2 regions of the Streptomyces sp. NPDC048481 genome follow, and region 1 is predicted to be linked to the other one. Evidence: riboswitches for the same ligand, from Rfam matches in the RefSeq annotation. Region 1 holds a riboswitch; the other holds the start of a gene.
What was found. Region 1 has a riboswitch for glycine ahead of gcvP (aminomethyl-transferring glycine dehydrogenase). Riboswitches for the same ligand answer to the same signal wherever they lie in the genome.
Positions count from the first base shown of each region.

Region 2: another riboswitch for glycine. It lies ahead of gcvT (glycine cleavage system aminomethyltransferase GcvT); the one in region 1 lies ahead of gcvP (aminomethyl-transferring glycine dehydrogenase).

Region 1 covers NZ_JBICXC010000004.1:621,491-629,258, forward strand. The annotation lists gene ACGFSH_RS16905 (extracellular solute-binding protein) at 1-557, opposite strand, end outside; gene ACGFSH_RS16910 (molybdopterin-binding protein) at 1,076-1,495, shown strand; gene gcvP (aminomethyl-transferring glycine dehydrogenase) at 1,826-4,711, opposite strand; glycine riboswitch at 4,898-4,993, opposite strand; gene ACGFSH_RS16920 (PRC-barrel domain-containing protein) at 5,106-5,477, shown strand; gene ACGFSH_RS16925 (nucleotidyltransferase domain-containing protein) at 5,482-5,946, opposite strand; gene ACGFSH_RS16930 (DNA polymerase IV) at 6,067-7,485, opposite strand; gene ACGFSH_RS16935 (MerR family transcriptional regulator) at 7,596-7,768, opposite strand, start outside.
Region 2 covers NZ_JBICXC010000009.1:232,933-240,700, forward strand. The annotation lists gene ACGFSH_RS25935 (enhanced serine sensitivity protein SseB C-terminal domain-containing protein) at 129-923, opposite strand; gene ACGFSH_RS25940 (enhanced serine sensitivity protein SseB) at 1,063-1,854, opposite strand; gene ACGFSH_RS25945 (AAA family ATPase) at 1,926-2,612, opposite strand; glycine riboswitch at 2,790-2,889, shown strand; gene gcvT (glycine cleavage system aminomethyltransferase GcvT) at 3,065-4,192, shown strand; gene gcvH (glycine cleavage system protein GcvH) at 4,323-4,700, shown strand; gene glyA (serine hydroxymethyltransferase) at 4,715-5,995, shown strand; gene ACGFSH_RS25965 (L-serine ammonia-lyase) at 6,052-7,419, shown strand; gene ACGFSH_RS25970 (amidohydrolase family protein) at 7,717-7,768, shown strand, end outside.

The DNA of each region.
Region 1 (7,768 bases):
TTGCGCACGGCGTCGAGGAAGCCGCTCCACGTGGTGGGCGGCGCGGCGACGCCGGCCCTCTTGAAGAGCGCCTTGTTGTACCAGAATCCGATCATGCCGATGTCGAACGGGACGCCGTAGGACTTGTCGTCGATCAGGTACGGCTCCCGGGCGACCGACAGCAGGCTCTCGCCCCAGCCCTTCGTCCGGTCGGTCAGGTCCTCGACGAGCCCGGCGTCGACCTGCTGCCGCAGGACGCCACCGCCCCAGGTGTGGAAGATGTCGGGAAGCTTCCCGGAGGCCGTCAACGCCGTCATCTTCGACTTGTAGGCGTCGTTCTCCAGCTGGACGATCTTCACCTTGATCTTGGGGTTCTGCGCTTCGAACTGCTTGGCCAGCGCCGCCCAGACGTCCTTCGTCGGCTGAGTGGTGGAGATGTTCCACCACTCGATGGTGGTCGTTCCGCCCGACGACCCTCCGTCCGAGTCGCCGCCGCAGGCGCTCAGTGCCGTCATGCTGACACCGGCCGCGGCGGAGGCCGCCAGAAAGCCGCGGCGGGAGAGTGCCGGGTCGCCCATCATGCGCTCCTTGATAGATCGAAAGTTTCGAACGAGATCCAGAAAGCTTCGCTGCAGCCGCACCCTAGAGACACCCTCCAACGCGAGGCAACCCCTTGAACGCAGGCAATATGGAGGCCAGTTCGAAGAGCGCCTTGAGCAGCGGCCCTTGATCACATCGAAACATTCGGATCGTCTGGCGAACATTACGGAACCGAAGTGCGCCGAGATGGACACCGGTCGGGACCCCTTCCCCCGCCTGACGTGACGCTGAGTGCTCCGGCTGCCGGCTCCGACAGGCCCGCGACCAGCACCGACAGAAGCGGGTGCTTCCCTTGCCCGGCATGCGCACCCCCGAGCGTCACCCTCCGCTCACACCGATGCCCGCCGCCCGCCCGATGGCCGAAACCGCCCGAGGAACCGCACGTCGGCGGGAGCATTCCGGCCGGGACCTGGCGACCGCTTCCCGGCCGGGGTCGCTCACGGCACATAAACCCGCATACCAGTCATAAGGCACCAAGGGCTCTACGGTGGCGCTCATGACCATGAGCATCCGCAACCAGCTCCCCGGCACCGTGACCGCCGTCCAGACCGGCGAGGTCATGGCCACCGTCAGGATCCGCCTCGACGGAGGCCAGGACCTCATGGCGGCCATCACCCTGGAGGCCGCGAACCAGCTCGGTCTCGCCCCGGGCACCGCCGTGCACGCCCTGGTGAAGTCGACCGAGGTGGCCCTGGCCGCCGGGCAGGTCGCAGGGCTGTCGATCCGCAACCGGCTCCCCGGCACGATCACCGGACTCACCGTCGGCGAGGTCATGGCCTCGGTGAAGATCACGATGGAGGGCGCCCGGCTCACCGCGGTCATCACCAAGGAGGCGGCGACCGACCTGGGACTCTTCGTGGGTTCCGACGTAGTGGCGCTGATCAAGGCGACCGAGGTGGCCGTGGCGACGGCATAGAGCGCACCGCGACCCGCCCGGCGAGCGGGACCGGCAGCACACGCGTCGGCCCGCGCGCGATCCGGTGCGGCGGAGACGGTTGCTTCTGCGGCGGGACGGTCTCTTCCCACCCGGGCCGACAGGAACCAGCGAACGGCAGGGCGGGGAACAGCGCGCGGTGAGCGGGGGCGGCAGGGCGCCGGGCAGGGACGGCGGGCAGACGTGGGCCTGCGTGGCTCACACGGCGCGAGCGGCGCGGTCACTCGCACGCCGACGGAGCCACCGGCCCCGCGAACGGCCGCAGGGCCCCCTCCGCCGTGGAGGGGGCCCTGCGGGCGTCGTCATACTCGATCAGTCCTCGTACGCGTCCAGCGGCGGGCACGAGCAGACCAGGTTCCGGTCACCGAAGGCCTGGTCGATCCGGCGCACCGGCGGCCAGTACTTGTCGGCGGCCGACACCCCGGCCGGGAAGACGGCCTCCTCACGCGAGTACGCGTGCTCCCACTCCCCGCCCAGGGCGGCGGCGGTGTGCGGGGCGTGGTGCAGCGGGTTGTCCTCGGCCGGCCATGCGCCCGAGCCGACCTTCTCGATCTCCGCGCGGATCGCGATCATCGCGTCGCAGAACCGGTCCAGTTCGACGAGGTCCTCGGACTCGGTCGGCTCGATCATCAGCGTCCCCGCCACCGGGAACGACATCGTCGGCGCGTGGAAGCCGTAGTCGATCAGCCGCTTGGCGACGTCGTCGACGCTCACGCCGGTCGCCTTGGTCAGCGGCCGCAGGTCGATGATGCACTCGTGCGCCACCAGTCCGCCCGGCCCGTTGTAGAGCACGGGGTAGTGCGGCTCCAGCCGCTTGGCGACGTAGTTCGCGCTGAGCACCGCCACCTGGGTGGCCCGCTTGAGGCCCTCGCCGCCCATGAGCCGCACATAGGCCCAGGAGATCGGCAGGATCCCCGCGGAACCCCAGGGAGCCGCGGAGATCGGTCCCACGCCGGTCTCCGGGCCCGCGGCGGGCTGGAGCGGGTGGTTGGGCAGGTAGGGCGCGAGGTGCGACCGTACGGCGACCGGGCCGACGCCCGGACCGCCGCCGCCGTGCGGGATGCAGAACGTCTTGTGCAGGTTCAGGTGGGAGACGTCACCGCCGAAGTGCCCCGGCTTGGCCAGCCCGACCAGCGCGTTGAGGTTCGCGCCGTCGACATAGACCTGCCCGCCGGCTTCGTGCACCTGAGCGCAGATGTCGGCGACGTGCTCCTCGAACACCCCGTGCGTCGACGGGTAGGTGATCATCAGCACCGCGAGCTCGTCCCGGTGCTTCTCGATCTTCGCGCGGAGGTCCTCGACGTCGATCTCGCCGTCCTCGGCGGTCTTCACGACGACGACCTTCATGCCCGCCATCACCGCGCTGGCCGCGTTGGTCCCGTGCGCGGAGGACGGGATCAGGCACACGGTCCGCTGCTCGTCGCCGTTGCCCCGGTGGTAGCCGCGCACGGCGAGCAGCCCGGCCAGCTCGCCCTGCGACCCGGCGTTCGGCTGCAACGACACCTTGTCGTACCCGGTGACCTCGGCGAGCCGCTCCTCCAGCTCACGGATGAGCGTCAGGTAGCCCTCGGCCTGCTCGGCAGGCGCGAAGGGGTGCATCTGCCCGAACTCGGGCCAGGTGACCGGCTCCATCTCGGTGGTCGCGTTGAGCTTCATGGTGCACGAGCCCAGGGGGATCATGCCCCGGTCGAGCGCGTAGTCCCGGTCGGCGAGGCGGCGCAGGTAGCGCAGCATCGCCGTCTCGGAGCGGTACCGGTGGAAGACGGGGTGCGTCAGGACCGCGTCGGACCGCAGCAGACCGGCGGGCAGCGCGTCCTCGGTGACCTCGTCGAGCGCCTCGACGTCGCCCGTCACGCCGAACGCGGCCCACACCGCGGCCAGCTGCGCCCGTCCGGTCGTCTCGTCACAGGCGACCGACACGTGGTCGGCGTCGACGAGGTGCAGGTTCACCCCGTGCTCGCGCGCCCCGGCGACGACCTTCGCGGCCTTCCCCGGCGCCCGCACGGTCAGCGTGTCGAAGTAGGAGCCGTGCACGACGTCGATCCCGCCGGCCCGGAGCCCGGCGGCGAGGACGGCGGCGTACCGGTGCGTGCGCCGGGCGATCCCCCGCAGCCCGTCGGGCCCGTGGTAGACGGCGTACATCCCCGCCATGACCGCGAGCAGCACCTGCGCCGTGCAGATGTTGCTGGTGGCCTTCTCCCGCCGGATGTGCTGCTCACGCGTCTGAAGCGCGAGCCGGTAGGCCTTGTTGCCGTCCACGTCGACGGACACGCCCACGAGCCGCCCGGGCAGGCTGCGCGCGAACTTCTCGTGGACGGCCATGTAACCGGCGTGCGGTCCGCCGAAGCCCATGGGCACCCCGAACCGCTGGGTGGTGCCGACGGCGATGTCCGCCCCCAGCTCGCCCGGCGACTTCAGCAGCGTCAGCGCGAGGAGGTCCGCGGCGACCGTGACGAGCGCGCCCAGACCGTGGGCCTGCTCGACCAGCGCCCCGAGATCACGGACGGCGCCGGAGGCTCCCGGGTACTGCACCAGCACGCCGTTGATCTCACGCTCGGCGATCTCCGCAGGGATCCCGTCGCTGAGATCGGCGACGACGACCTCGACTCCGGTCGGCTCAGCGCGCGTCTCGATCACGGCGATGGTCTGCGGCAGCGCGTCCGCGTCGACGAGGAAGAGGCCCTTCTTGTTCTTCCCCATCCGCCGCGAGAGCGCCATCGCCTCGGCGGCGGCCGTGCCCTCGTCCAGCAGCGACGCACCGGACGTCGGCAGTCCGGTCAGGTCGGCGACCATGGTCTGGAAGTTCAGCAGCGCCTCCAGCCGGCCCTGCGAGATCTCCGGCTGGTACGGCGTGTAGGCCGTGTACCAGGCGGGGTTCTCCATGACGTTGCGCAGGACGACCGGCGGCGTGAACGTGCCGTAGTAGCCGAGCCCGATCATCGGGGCGAGGACCTGGTTGCGATCCGCCAGGGAGCGCAGCTCGGCCAGCACCTCGGCCTCGGTGCGCGCGCCGGGCAGGTCCAGCGCGTCGGCGTTCTTGATCACGTCCGGGACCGCGGCGGCCGTGAGCTCGTCGAGCGAGCCGTAGCCCACGTGCGCGAGCATCTTGGCCTGCGCCTCGTGATCGGGTCCTACATGGCGCTGCTCGAACGGGATTCCCTGTTCGAGTTCGGAGAGTGGAATGCGATGGGCGGTCATTACGGAGGCCTCCTGGTCTGACACGACCTTCGTGGGTCACCACGGCGCGGGTACCCGGACGGCCTCCCCCTCTGTCATCTCAACCTGAGAGCTTCACCGGCCGCCCCAGGGACGCCCGGCTTTCACCGTCGGTGAGAGCGGGGACCGTCGACGCCGTCGATACCCCGCCCTGCTTTCCAGAGTGACCTCGTCCGTGCGGTACGTGAGCCTGAGAGATTCCGGGGAGGATTTGCTCCTTCGGCGCCTCCGATGTCGTTCGGAGGACTCTCCCGCACGGGGTCAGCAGCCGTTGTCAGACTACCAGCGAGGTCAACATCACCCTCTCGAGTGGCCGCCGATCCCATTGTGCCCTTTTGTAGTGCTAACGGATGAGTTGCGACCCAGTGGAGGGCCCGTGCAGACCGACATCGATCCGCGCAACCTGATCGGCCGCAAGGCGTTCGACCGCAACGGCACCAAGATCGGCACCGTCGACGAGGTCTACCTGGACGATGCGACCGGCGTGCCGGAGTGGGCGGCCATACGTACGGGTCTGTTCTCCCGCGACGCCTTCGTCCCTCTGGAGCCCAGCGAGCTGGTCGAGGGCGCCCTGCGCATCCCGTTCGACCGGGCCCTGATCAAGGACGCGCCGGACTTCGGCGTGGGCCGCCACCTCTCCCCGGAGCAGGAACTCCAGCTCTACCACCACTACGGTCTCGACCTCGGCAGCCCGCCCCCGCTGCCCGACCGCGACTTCGGGCATCTGGCCGGCACGGACGACGGCTGAGCGCTCAGCCGCAGGCCCGTATCAGCGCCCCCAGCATCCCGGCCGGGTCGTACAGCGGCCGGGCTCCGTCCGTGACGACTCTCCGTGTACCGGCGTCGACCGGATCGGTTCTCGCCCAGTCGACGGGGCCGATGCACAGCTCCACCTCCAGACCGGACGCGGTGCGATGCCGCCATTCGGTGAGCGGCCCCCAGGCACGGACCCGCACGACCTCGCCCAGGGACAGCTCCCGCAGCCAGGCGTCGTCGGCCGCGTACCCGTCCGGTGCCGTCGACAGCAGGAGCAGATCGACGTCGGAGCCGGCCCGCGCCGCCCCTCGCGCACACGACCCGACGAGCAGCAGACCGGCCGCGTCGCCGCGACCGGCGGCCCACCGGGCCACCCTGTCCTGCACCGAACCCATCTCGGCAGCCCGCTGCGGCGACACCCCGGCAGCCCGCTCCGCGAGCCGCTCCCCGTCGACGTCCATCCTGCTCCCCCTCCCCTGTCGGCCCCGCCGCCCGGCACCGCCGTCCCTCACGAGTCCCGACACACCGTCCGGCGTCCTCCGGACGACCCACTCGCCCTCACTCTATGTAACTGACCGGTCTCACCGAGAGTTCCCGGATCCCCATCCCGTGAGCCCCAGATCCGGACCGGCCACTCCGGCGGCCTGCGGCCCGCCGGCCGCGGCCGGTCCTCGCCGCACCAGCGGCAGCGGATCCGCGGGCTCCAGCCCCGGATCGTCGGTCCGGAAGGTCCGCACCCGCCCGGGCTCCGACTCGGGCGTCTCGAAACGCACCGTCACCCGGCCGAGCCCACTGCCCTGCACCCACCCGTGTCCCAGCTCGGCATGCCGGACGTCGTGCCCGGGCCGCCACTGGTGCTCGGCCGGCGCCGCCTCCTCGACGACGGGCTCACCGGCCGGTTCCTCCTCGGGCCCGTCCGCACGCTCCTCCGCGGCCTGGGCGAACAGGTCCTCCTGGGTGAAGTCCGCCAGGCCGCTGACGCCGACCCCCAGCAGCCGCACGCCGCCGGTCGTGTCCACGGCCTCCAGCAGCCGCGCCGCCGCCTCCCGGACCACCGCGGGATCGTCGGTCGGCCCACGCAGCGTCTCGGACCGGGTGAGCGTGGAGAAGTCGTAGCGCCGCACCTTCAGCACGATGGTCCGCCCGGACAGACCGGCCCCGCGCAGCCTGCGCACGCACCGGTCCGCGAGCCTGTGCACCTCCAGTTCGACCCGCGTCCGGTCGTGGATGTCCACGTCGTAGGTGTCCTCGACGGACACCGACTTGGTCTCACGCTCGGCCACCACCGGCCGGTCGTCCCGCGCCAGCGCCATGGCGTACAGGGCGTGCCCGTGCGCCTTGCCCAGCAGCCTCACCAGCTCGTCCTCACCCGCTTCGGCGATCTCGTCGACCGTGGTGATGCCGGCGCGCCGGAGGTGGTCGCCCGTGGCCGGGCCGACCCCCGGCAGCGTGCGCACGGACAGGGGGCCGAGCATGGCCCGCTCGGTGCCCGGCTCGATCAGCACCAGGCCGTCGGGTTTGGCCTGCTCCGAGGCGATCTTGGCGAGCATCTTGCAGGAGGCCAGCCCCACCGAACCGGTCAGCCCGGTCACCGCCCGTATCTCCCCTCGCAGCCGGATGCCGGCCAGCCGTGCGGAGTCGCTGTCCCAGGCGGCCTCACCGGCCTCCAGATCCACGAACGCCTCGTCCAGGCTCAGCGGCTCGACCAGCGGCGAAAGCGCCCGCAGGAGCCCCATCACCTGCTCGCTGATCGACCGGTAGAACGCGAAGCGCGGCACGAGATAGGCGGCGTTGGGCGCCAGGCGGCGCGCCTGCGCCATCGGCATCGCGGAGTGCACTCCGAAGACACGCGCCTCGTAGGACGCGGTCGCCACCACCCCGCGCGGCCCCAGACCGCCCACGACCACGGCTTTCCCGCGCAGACTCGGCTTGGACGCCTGCTCCGCCTGGGCGAAGAAGGCATCCATGTCGAGATGCAGGACGGTGGGCGCGTTTCTCACATGTCCGATGCTGCACCACGCCACTGACAACGGCGTGCCCCCATTGCCGCCGGCGCCCCGGACCCGGACCCGCCTCGGGCCGCCCGGTCGCTCCGACGCGCCGGAGGGCGTCAGACGGCGCGGTTGCGCCGACGCGCCAGCTCGTCCGCCGGATTGTGCCCGACGAGCGTCTCCCCCGTGTCCACACGCTCCCCGTGCAACTGCGACAGCGCGCTCTCCACGTCCCGCCACACCACGCCCACGGCGATCCCGAAGACACCCTGCCCCCCCTGGAGCAGGGCGT
Region 2 (7,768 bases), on a different contig from region 1:
CCGGACGGCGGGTAACGCCCCCCGGACAGTGACAAATTCGGGCACATTGGGCGCGTCCACCTCATATCGCCGTTATCTACGCGCGAAGAAGTCCGACTCCTGCCACGGGGTCGGGAGCGGCGAAGGGGTCAGTAACGTCCGGCGGGCGGAAAGCCGTAGCCGCCCGCGGGAGCCTGGGCGGGAGCGGCGGCGTGCGCCTCGCGGTCGTAGAACGGCCGCGCGTTGGCGCGCATCCACATGACGACGGGGTCGTACTCGTCGGTCATGGAGACCGTCGAGACCGGCAGCCCGTCCGGCACCGCTGCGATGGACTGCTGCATCATCGCCCGGACGGCGTCCACGGCCGGCGGGGAGGACTCGTAGACGTCGAGACCGAGGGCCAGGTAGGGCGCGCCCAGCGCGGGCTGCACCCAGGCCCGGCGCAACGCGCGGACCACGGGGGTGCGGTGGGCGTTCTGCGCGAGCAGGGCGTAGAACTGCGGGATCTCGATGCCGGGCTCGGACAGCCGCAGCGGGCCGGCGGGCTGGCGCTCCAGACCGGTGGCGATGCGGCGCAGGTCCAGCCAGGGGATGCCGATGCCGCCGCCGGGGGCGTGCGGGTTCAGCCAGAGGCCGTAGTGGTCGGGGTAGAGCGTGCGGGCCGCGTCCAGCCCGTCGATCACCTCGTACGACCTGTTCCAGCCGCTGGCGCTCAGCTCCTGCGCGGAGGTCACGCAGGGCGCGTAGCCGTGGCCCTCGACCTCCATGTTCCCGTACTGCGCGTCCGGGGAGCCGGCCTGGCCGTGCCACAGCAGCATCCAGACCTGGCCGGAGGAAGGGGTCGCGAGCGCGCGCAGGAGCGCCTCGTAGGCGTCGTAGCGCCCGGGCGTGACCTGGCGCAGCATGTGCTCGACCTGACCGGTCGCGATGCCGCTGGCGCTCACCTGTACCGCCCCTTCTTCCGTGTCGTCCCGCGTCGGAGTCCAGCTTAAGCGCCCAAGGGGTCAGGAGGACCGGCACGTTGGCGGGTGCGGTCCGTTTGTGACCCGGCGCCTTCGCGCGGGAGCCGCCGCGGGCCGCGGCCTAGGGCCGCGTGTAGAAGGGGCGGACCCGTTCCCGCAGCCACTCCCCCACCGGGTCCTGGGCGACGTCCAGCAGCACCAGGTTGACGGCCCAGGGCGACGCCGTCGCGCCCAGCGCCCTGCCGAGGGCCTCCAGCGGCAGGGCGCGCAGGTCGCCCTCCCACTGGGAGAGTTCCACGCCGACGAACATCACCGGGTCCGCCGTCTCGATGGCGGCCAGGCAGCGGCGGGCGGTGCGGACCACGCCGATGGCCTCGAACTCCGCGGAGGCCGCGGCCAGGAAGTCGACGGGGTCGTCCTGCCAGTCGGGCTCGTAGAGGCGGACCCGGCCGCCGCTCGCCGGGCCGTCCAGCGGGGTGCGGCCCGCCCGGCACAGTTCGGCCACGGCCGGCGGCGGCAGCGGGACGCCGACCACGCCGTCGGGGTTGACCAGGATGCCGGCCTGCGGGGGCAGCCCGCGGGCGAACTCCACGGCCGGGGCGACCGTGAACGACATGTGCGCGCCGGCGACCCGGCGCAGCTGCTCCTCGGAGCTGAAGACCGGCACGTACACCTGGCCGTCCAGCTCCAGCGTGGGCAGGTCGAGGGGGCCGCTGTGCGGGCCGCCGCCGCTGGGCAGCGGCACCCATACGAAGCTGCGGCCGAGCACCTCCACGATCCGGGCGCCGGCCTCGGGCACGCCGAGGGAGGCGGAGAGCACCTCCTCCAGCTCGTTGCCGGGCCATCCGCCGTGCGAATGGGGGTGTGCCTGCGCCGGGAAATCCGTCGGGAAGTCCGCCGGTGGGAAGTCCATCTGCCTACCGCCTGCCGAGAACCGCTCTCACTGCTGTGACCGAAAGGCTAACGGGTGCCGGGATGCCCGGTTCAGCCCGTGAAGCCGATGCGCCGCAGGACGTCGGCCGCGGGCCGGTCGAGCAGGACCGCCGCCCCGCAGCCCGCGGGCAGCCGTCCCTTCTCCGCCGCGCGCAGCAGCCGGGCGGCCGCGCGGCGGTGCCGCAGGAAGGCGTAGCGCGAGACGCCCCGGCCGCGCTCGCGCTGGCCCGCCAGCGCCGTGTCCGCGCCGACGTCGAGGACGATCAGGTGGAGCGTGCCGCCGCGGCGGCGGGCCGCGCGGCCCAGCCAGCCGCGGACCCAGGCCTGTGCGCCGCAGTCGTGCACGACGACGCCCCCGCCGCCGCGCAGGGCCCGGCGCAGCCCGGCGTAGTGGGAGAGACGGACGAGGGGGCGGTAGAGGGCGTAGGGCAGGAAGCCGGGCATGCGCGCGTCCCAGCGGTCGCGGGTGTCCTGGGAGTCGACCCGGACGCCGCCCGCGGTCCGCCGCATCAGCGTGGACTTTCCGCTGCCGGGCAGGCCGGTCACCACGACCAGGTCCCGGGGTCCGAAGAGCAGGCCGTGCGGGCTGCGGCCGGCCCGGTCGCGCAGGTCGCGGACCACGGGCGCGGGCCGCGCGGCGCGCGCCTCCCGGGCCGCCGGGCCCGGCCGGGCGGGCAGCGCGATCCCCGCGCCGGTGGCGAACGCCGTGGTCCTCGCCGTGCGCGTCGTCCTGTTCACCGTGATCGTCCTCCCCTGGGGTCAGGTTGGCCTCATCCCCGTCAAGCGTAAAGAGAAGGTAATGGGCGGCGTCTCGCGTTTTCGTGCGCGTACCGACACAGGCCGGTTACAGATCCGGCCTGCCGTGATCGGGGCGGGCCGTGCGATGATGGCCGCGCCAACTGCATACCGGCCGTTTGAATCCGCGCGGGAGAGTCCTCAGCAGCAGCTTCGCTGGGGCGCCGAAGGAGCAAGTCCCTCCCTTGAATCTCTCAGGCACCGTTACCGCGCGGGCGAGGCACATCTGAAAAGCGGGTCGCCCACGGGCGGCTCCACCCAAGGTGCAAGTCACGATCTTCGCGATCATGGCGAACCTCTCAGGTTCCGATGACAGATGGGGAGGAACGACCTCGCCATCCCCCACGCCCGGATCCGCTCGCGCGGGGGACCCCATTGCCCCTGGGAGACGACCGATGAGCAGTACCGAATCCACGGCCGTGCGCCGCACCGCGCTCGACGCCCTGCATCGCTCGCTGGGCGCGACGATGACCGACTTCGCCGGCTGGGACATGCCCCTGCGCTACGGCTCCGAGCGCGACGAGCACACCGCCGTGCGCACCCGGGCCGGGCTCTTCGACCTCTCGCACATGGGCGAGATCACCGTGAGCGGCCCGCAGGCGGCCGCACTCCTGAACTTCGCCCTGGTGGGCGACCTCGCGGCCGTGGGCACGGGCCGCGCCCGCTACACCATGATCTGCCGGGCCGACGGCGGCATTCTGGACGACCTGATCGTGTACCGGCTCGCCGAGAGCGAGTACATGGTCGTCGCGAACGCCTCCAACGCCCAGGTCGTGCTGGACGCCCTCGTGGAGCGCTCGGCGGGCTTCGACGCCGAGGTCCGCGACGACCGGGACGCCTACGCGCTGATCGCCGTCCAGGGCCCGCGGTCCCCCGGCATCCTGAAGTCGCTGACCGACGCCGACCTCGACGGCCTGAAGTACTACGCCGGTCTGCCCGGCACGGTCGCCGGCGTCCCCGCGCTCATCGCGCGCACCGGCTACACCGGTGAGGACGGCTTCGAGCTGTTCGTGAAGCCGGAGCACGCCATCGAACTGTGGCAGGCGCTCACCGAGGCCGGCGAGGGCGCCGGCCTGGTCCCCTGCGGTCTGTCCTGCCGGGACACGCTGCGCCTGGAGGCGGGCATGCCGCTGTACGGGCACGAGCTGAGCACCTCCCTCACCCCGTTCGACGCCGGTCTCGGCCGGGTGGTGAAGTTCCAGAAGGAGGGCGACTTCGTGGGGCGCGAGGCGCTCGCCGCGGCCGCCGCCCGGGCCGAGGAGAAGCCGCCGCGCGTGCTGGTCGGCCTGGTCGCCGAGGGGCGCCGCGTCCCGCGCGCCGGGTACGCGGTCGTCGCCGGCGGCGAGGTGATCGGCGAGGTCACCTCCGGCGCCCCCTCCCCCACCCTCGGCAAGCCGATCGCGATGGCGTACGTCGACGCGGCCCACGCGGCGCCGGGCGCCCCGGGCGTCGGCGTCGACATCCGCGGCGCGCACGAGCCGTACGAGGTCGTGGCGCTGCCGTTCTACCGGCGCCAGAAGTAGACACTGGGCGCGTCCCCGCGCCCACGTGTGCGACCGGACCGCGTGAGACTGCGCACATTTTCGCTGCTCACGCGCGCCCGCAGCCGTCCCCCTTCATCAGCACTCCCCCGCGTACAGGAGAATTCAGGCCATGAGCAACCCCCAGCAGCTGCGCTACAGCAAGGAGCACGAGTGGCTGTCGGTCGTCGAGGACGGCGTCTCGACGGTCGGCATCACGGAGCACGCGGCCAACGCGCTCGGCGACGTGGTCTTCGTCCAGCTCCCGGAGGTCGGCGACGCGGTGACCGCGGGCGAGTCCTGCGGCGAACTGGAGTCGACGAAGTCGGTCAGCGAGCTGTACGCCCCCGTCTCCGGTGAGATCGCCGAGGTCAACCAGGACGTCGTCGACGACCCGTCGCTGGTGAACTCCGCCCCCTTCGAGGGCGGGTGGCTGTTCAAGGTACGCGTCACGGACGAGCCGGGCGACCTGCTCTCCGCCGACGAGTACACCGCCTACACCGCCGGCTGAGGAGTCGCAGACGCATGTCCGTCCTGAACACGCCCCTGCACGAGCTCGACCCGGAGATCGCCGCCGCGGTCGACGCCGAGCTGAACCGCCAGCAGTCCACGCTCGAGATGATCGCCTCGGAGAACTTCGCTCCGCTCGCGGTCATGGAGGCGCAGGGCTCGGTGCTGACCAACAAGTACGCCGAGGGCTACCCGGGCCGCCGCTACTACGGCGGCTGCGAGCACGTGGACGTCGCCGAGCAGATCGCGATCGACCGGATCAAGGAGCTGTTCGGCGCCGAGTACGCCAACGTGCAGCCCCACTCCGGCGCGTCCGCCAACCAGGCCGCCCTGTTCGCGCTGGCCCAGCCCGGCGACACCATCCTCGGGCTCGACCTGGCGCACGGCGGCCACCTGACCCACGGGATGCGGCTGAACTTCTCCGGCAAGCAGTTCGACGTGGTCGCCTACCACGTGGACGAGGCGACCGGCCTGGTCGACATGGCCGAGGTGGAGAAGCTCGCCAAGGAGCACCGCCCCAAGGTGATCATCGCGGGCTGGTCGGCGTACCCGAGGCAGCTGGACTTCGCCGAGTTCCGCCGGATCGCCGACGAGGTCGAGGCGTACCTGTGGGTGGACATGGCGCACTTCGCCGGTCTGGTCGCGGCGGGCCTGCACCCGAACCCGGTCCCGTACGCCGACGTCGTCACCTCCACCACCCACAAGACGCTGGGCGGGCCCCGGGGCGGTGTCATCCTCGCGAAGAAGGCGTTCGCGAAGAAGCTGAACTCGTCCGTCTTCCCGGGCTTCCAGGGCGGCCCCCTGGAGCACGTGATCGCCGCCAAGGCGGTCTCCTTCAAGGTCGCGGCCTCGGAGGACTTCAAGGAGCGCCAGCGCCGTACAGTGGACGGTGCGCGCATCCTCGCCGAGCGTCTGACGGCCGAGGACACGCGCAAGGCGGGTGTGAACGTCCTGTCCGGCGGTACGGACGTCCATCTGATCCTGGTCGACCTGCGCGAGTCGGAGCTCGACGGGCAGCAGGCCGAGGACCGTCTCCACGAGGTCGGCATCACGGTCAACCGCAACGCGGTCCCGAACGACCCCCGGCCGCCGATGGTCACCTCGGGCCTGCGGATCGGCACGCCGGCCCTCGCGACCCGCGGCTTCACCGCCGAGGACTTCGCGGAGGTCGCCGACGTGATCGCGCGGACGCTGACGGCGCCCTCGCCCTTCGCGGAGGCCGACCGGGCGGAGCTGAAGGCCCGGGTCACCGCCCTGGCCGACAAGCACCCGCTGTACCCCGGCCTGAACAAGTAGTTCCACGGCGGGGGCGCCCGACGACGTGCGCCCCCGCCCTTTTTGAAGGAGTACCCGTGGCCATCTCGGTCTTCGACCTGTTCTCGATCGGCATCGGCCCGTCCAGCTCCCACACTGTCGGCCCGATGCGCGCGGCGCGCATGTTCGCGCGGCGGCTGCGCAACGAGGGCCTGCTGGAGTCCACCGCGTCGGTCCGCTGCGAGCTGTACGGCTCGCTGGGCGCGACCGGCCACGGCCACGGCACCCCCAAGGCGGTGCTGCTCGGACTGGAGGGCGCCTCGCCGCGCACCGTCGACGTCGCGGGCGCGGACGACCGGGTGGCGCGGATCAAAGAGTCCTCACGGCTGCGGCTGCTCGGCAGCCACGAGATCGCGTTCTCCTTCGACGACGACCTGGTGCTGCACCGCCGCAAGGCCCTGCCCTACCACGCCAACGGCATGACGGTGTGGGCCCACGACGCCTCGGGCGCGGAACTGCTGTCCAAGACGTATTACTCGGTCGGCGGCGGCTTCGTCGTCGACGAGGACGCGGTCGGCGAGGACCGCATCAAGCTCGACGACACGGTGCTGAAGTACCCCTTCCGCACGGGTGACGAGCTGCTGCGCCTGACCCGTGAGACCGGCCTGTCGATCTCCTCCCTGATGCTGGAGAACGAGCGGGCCTGGCGCACGGAGGACGAGATCCGGGCCGGGCTGCTGGAGATCTGGCGCGTGATGCAGGCCTGTGTGTCCCGGGGCATGTCCCAGGAGGGCATCCTGCCGGGCGGTCTGCGGGTGCGCCGCCGCGCCGCCATGACGGCCCGTCAACTGCGGGCGGAGGGCGACGCGTTGGCCCACTCCATGGAGTGGATCACGCTGTACGCGATGGCGGTCAACGAGGAGAACGCGGCCGGCGGCCGGGTGGTGACGGCCCCGACCAACGGCGCGGCCGGCATCATCCCCGCGGTCCTGCACTACTACATGAACTTCGTTCCCGGCGCGGACGAGGACGGTGTGGTCCGCTTCCTCCTCGCGGCCGGCGCGATCGGCATGCTGTTCAAGGAGAACGCCTCCATCTCCGGCGCCGAGGTCGGCTGCCAGGGCGAGGTCGGCTCCGCCTGCTCGATGGCGGCGGGCGCCCTGGCCGAGGTGATGGGCGGCTCCCCCGAGCAGGTCGAGAACGCGGCCGAGATCGGCATGGAGCACAACCTCGGCCTCACCTGCGACCCCGTCGGCGGTCTGGTGCAGATCCCCTGCATCGAGCGCAACGGCATGGCCGCGGTGAAGGCGGTCACGGCGGCCCGCATGGCGATGCGCGGCGACGGCTCGCACAAGGTGTCCCTGGACAAGGTCATCAAGACCATGAAGGACACCGGCGCCGACATGAGCGTCAAGTACAAGGAGACGGCCCGCGGCGGGCTGGCCGTGAACATCATCGAGTGCTAGAGCAGCGCCTCGACGTTCTCAGGCGTGTCGGCCGACTCGCCGTCTGCCGAAGGCCACCCGGGCACCTCGCCGGGTGGCCTTCGGCATTTCTCCGTGCCGCACGGCGACCGAAACAACCGATCGCCCGCACGACGCCCGATTCCGCCGGGAATTGTTCTCCGATTTCCCTCGCGCCCCTCCCTCGCATTGACCGATGCCATATATTCGACGGGCCGTACGAACGCACGCCCGAACAACGGGCCGGCTCCACGGGGGATTGACGGTGCGTTGTCTGCCTCCGCACGAGGGAGGATTACTGTGACGGAACAGGGATCCGGAGCATCCGAGGACATTTCCGGGGAAAGTCCGG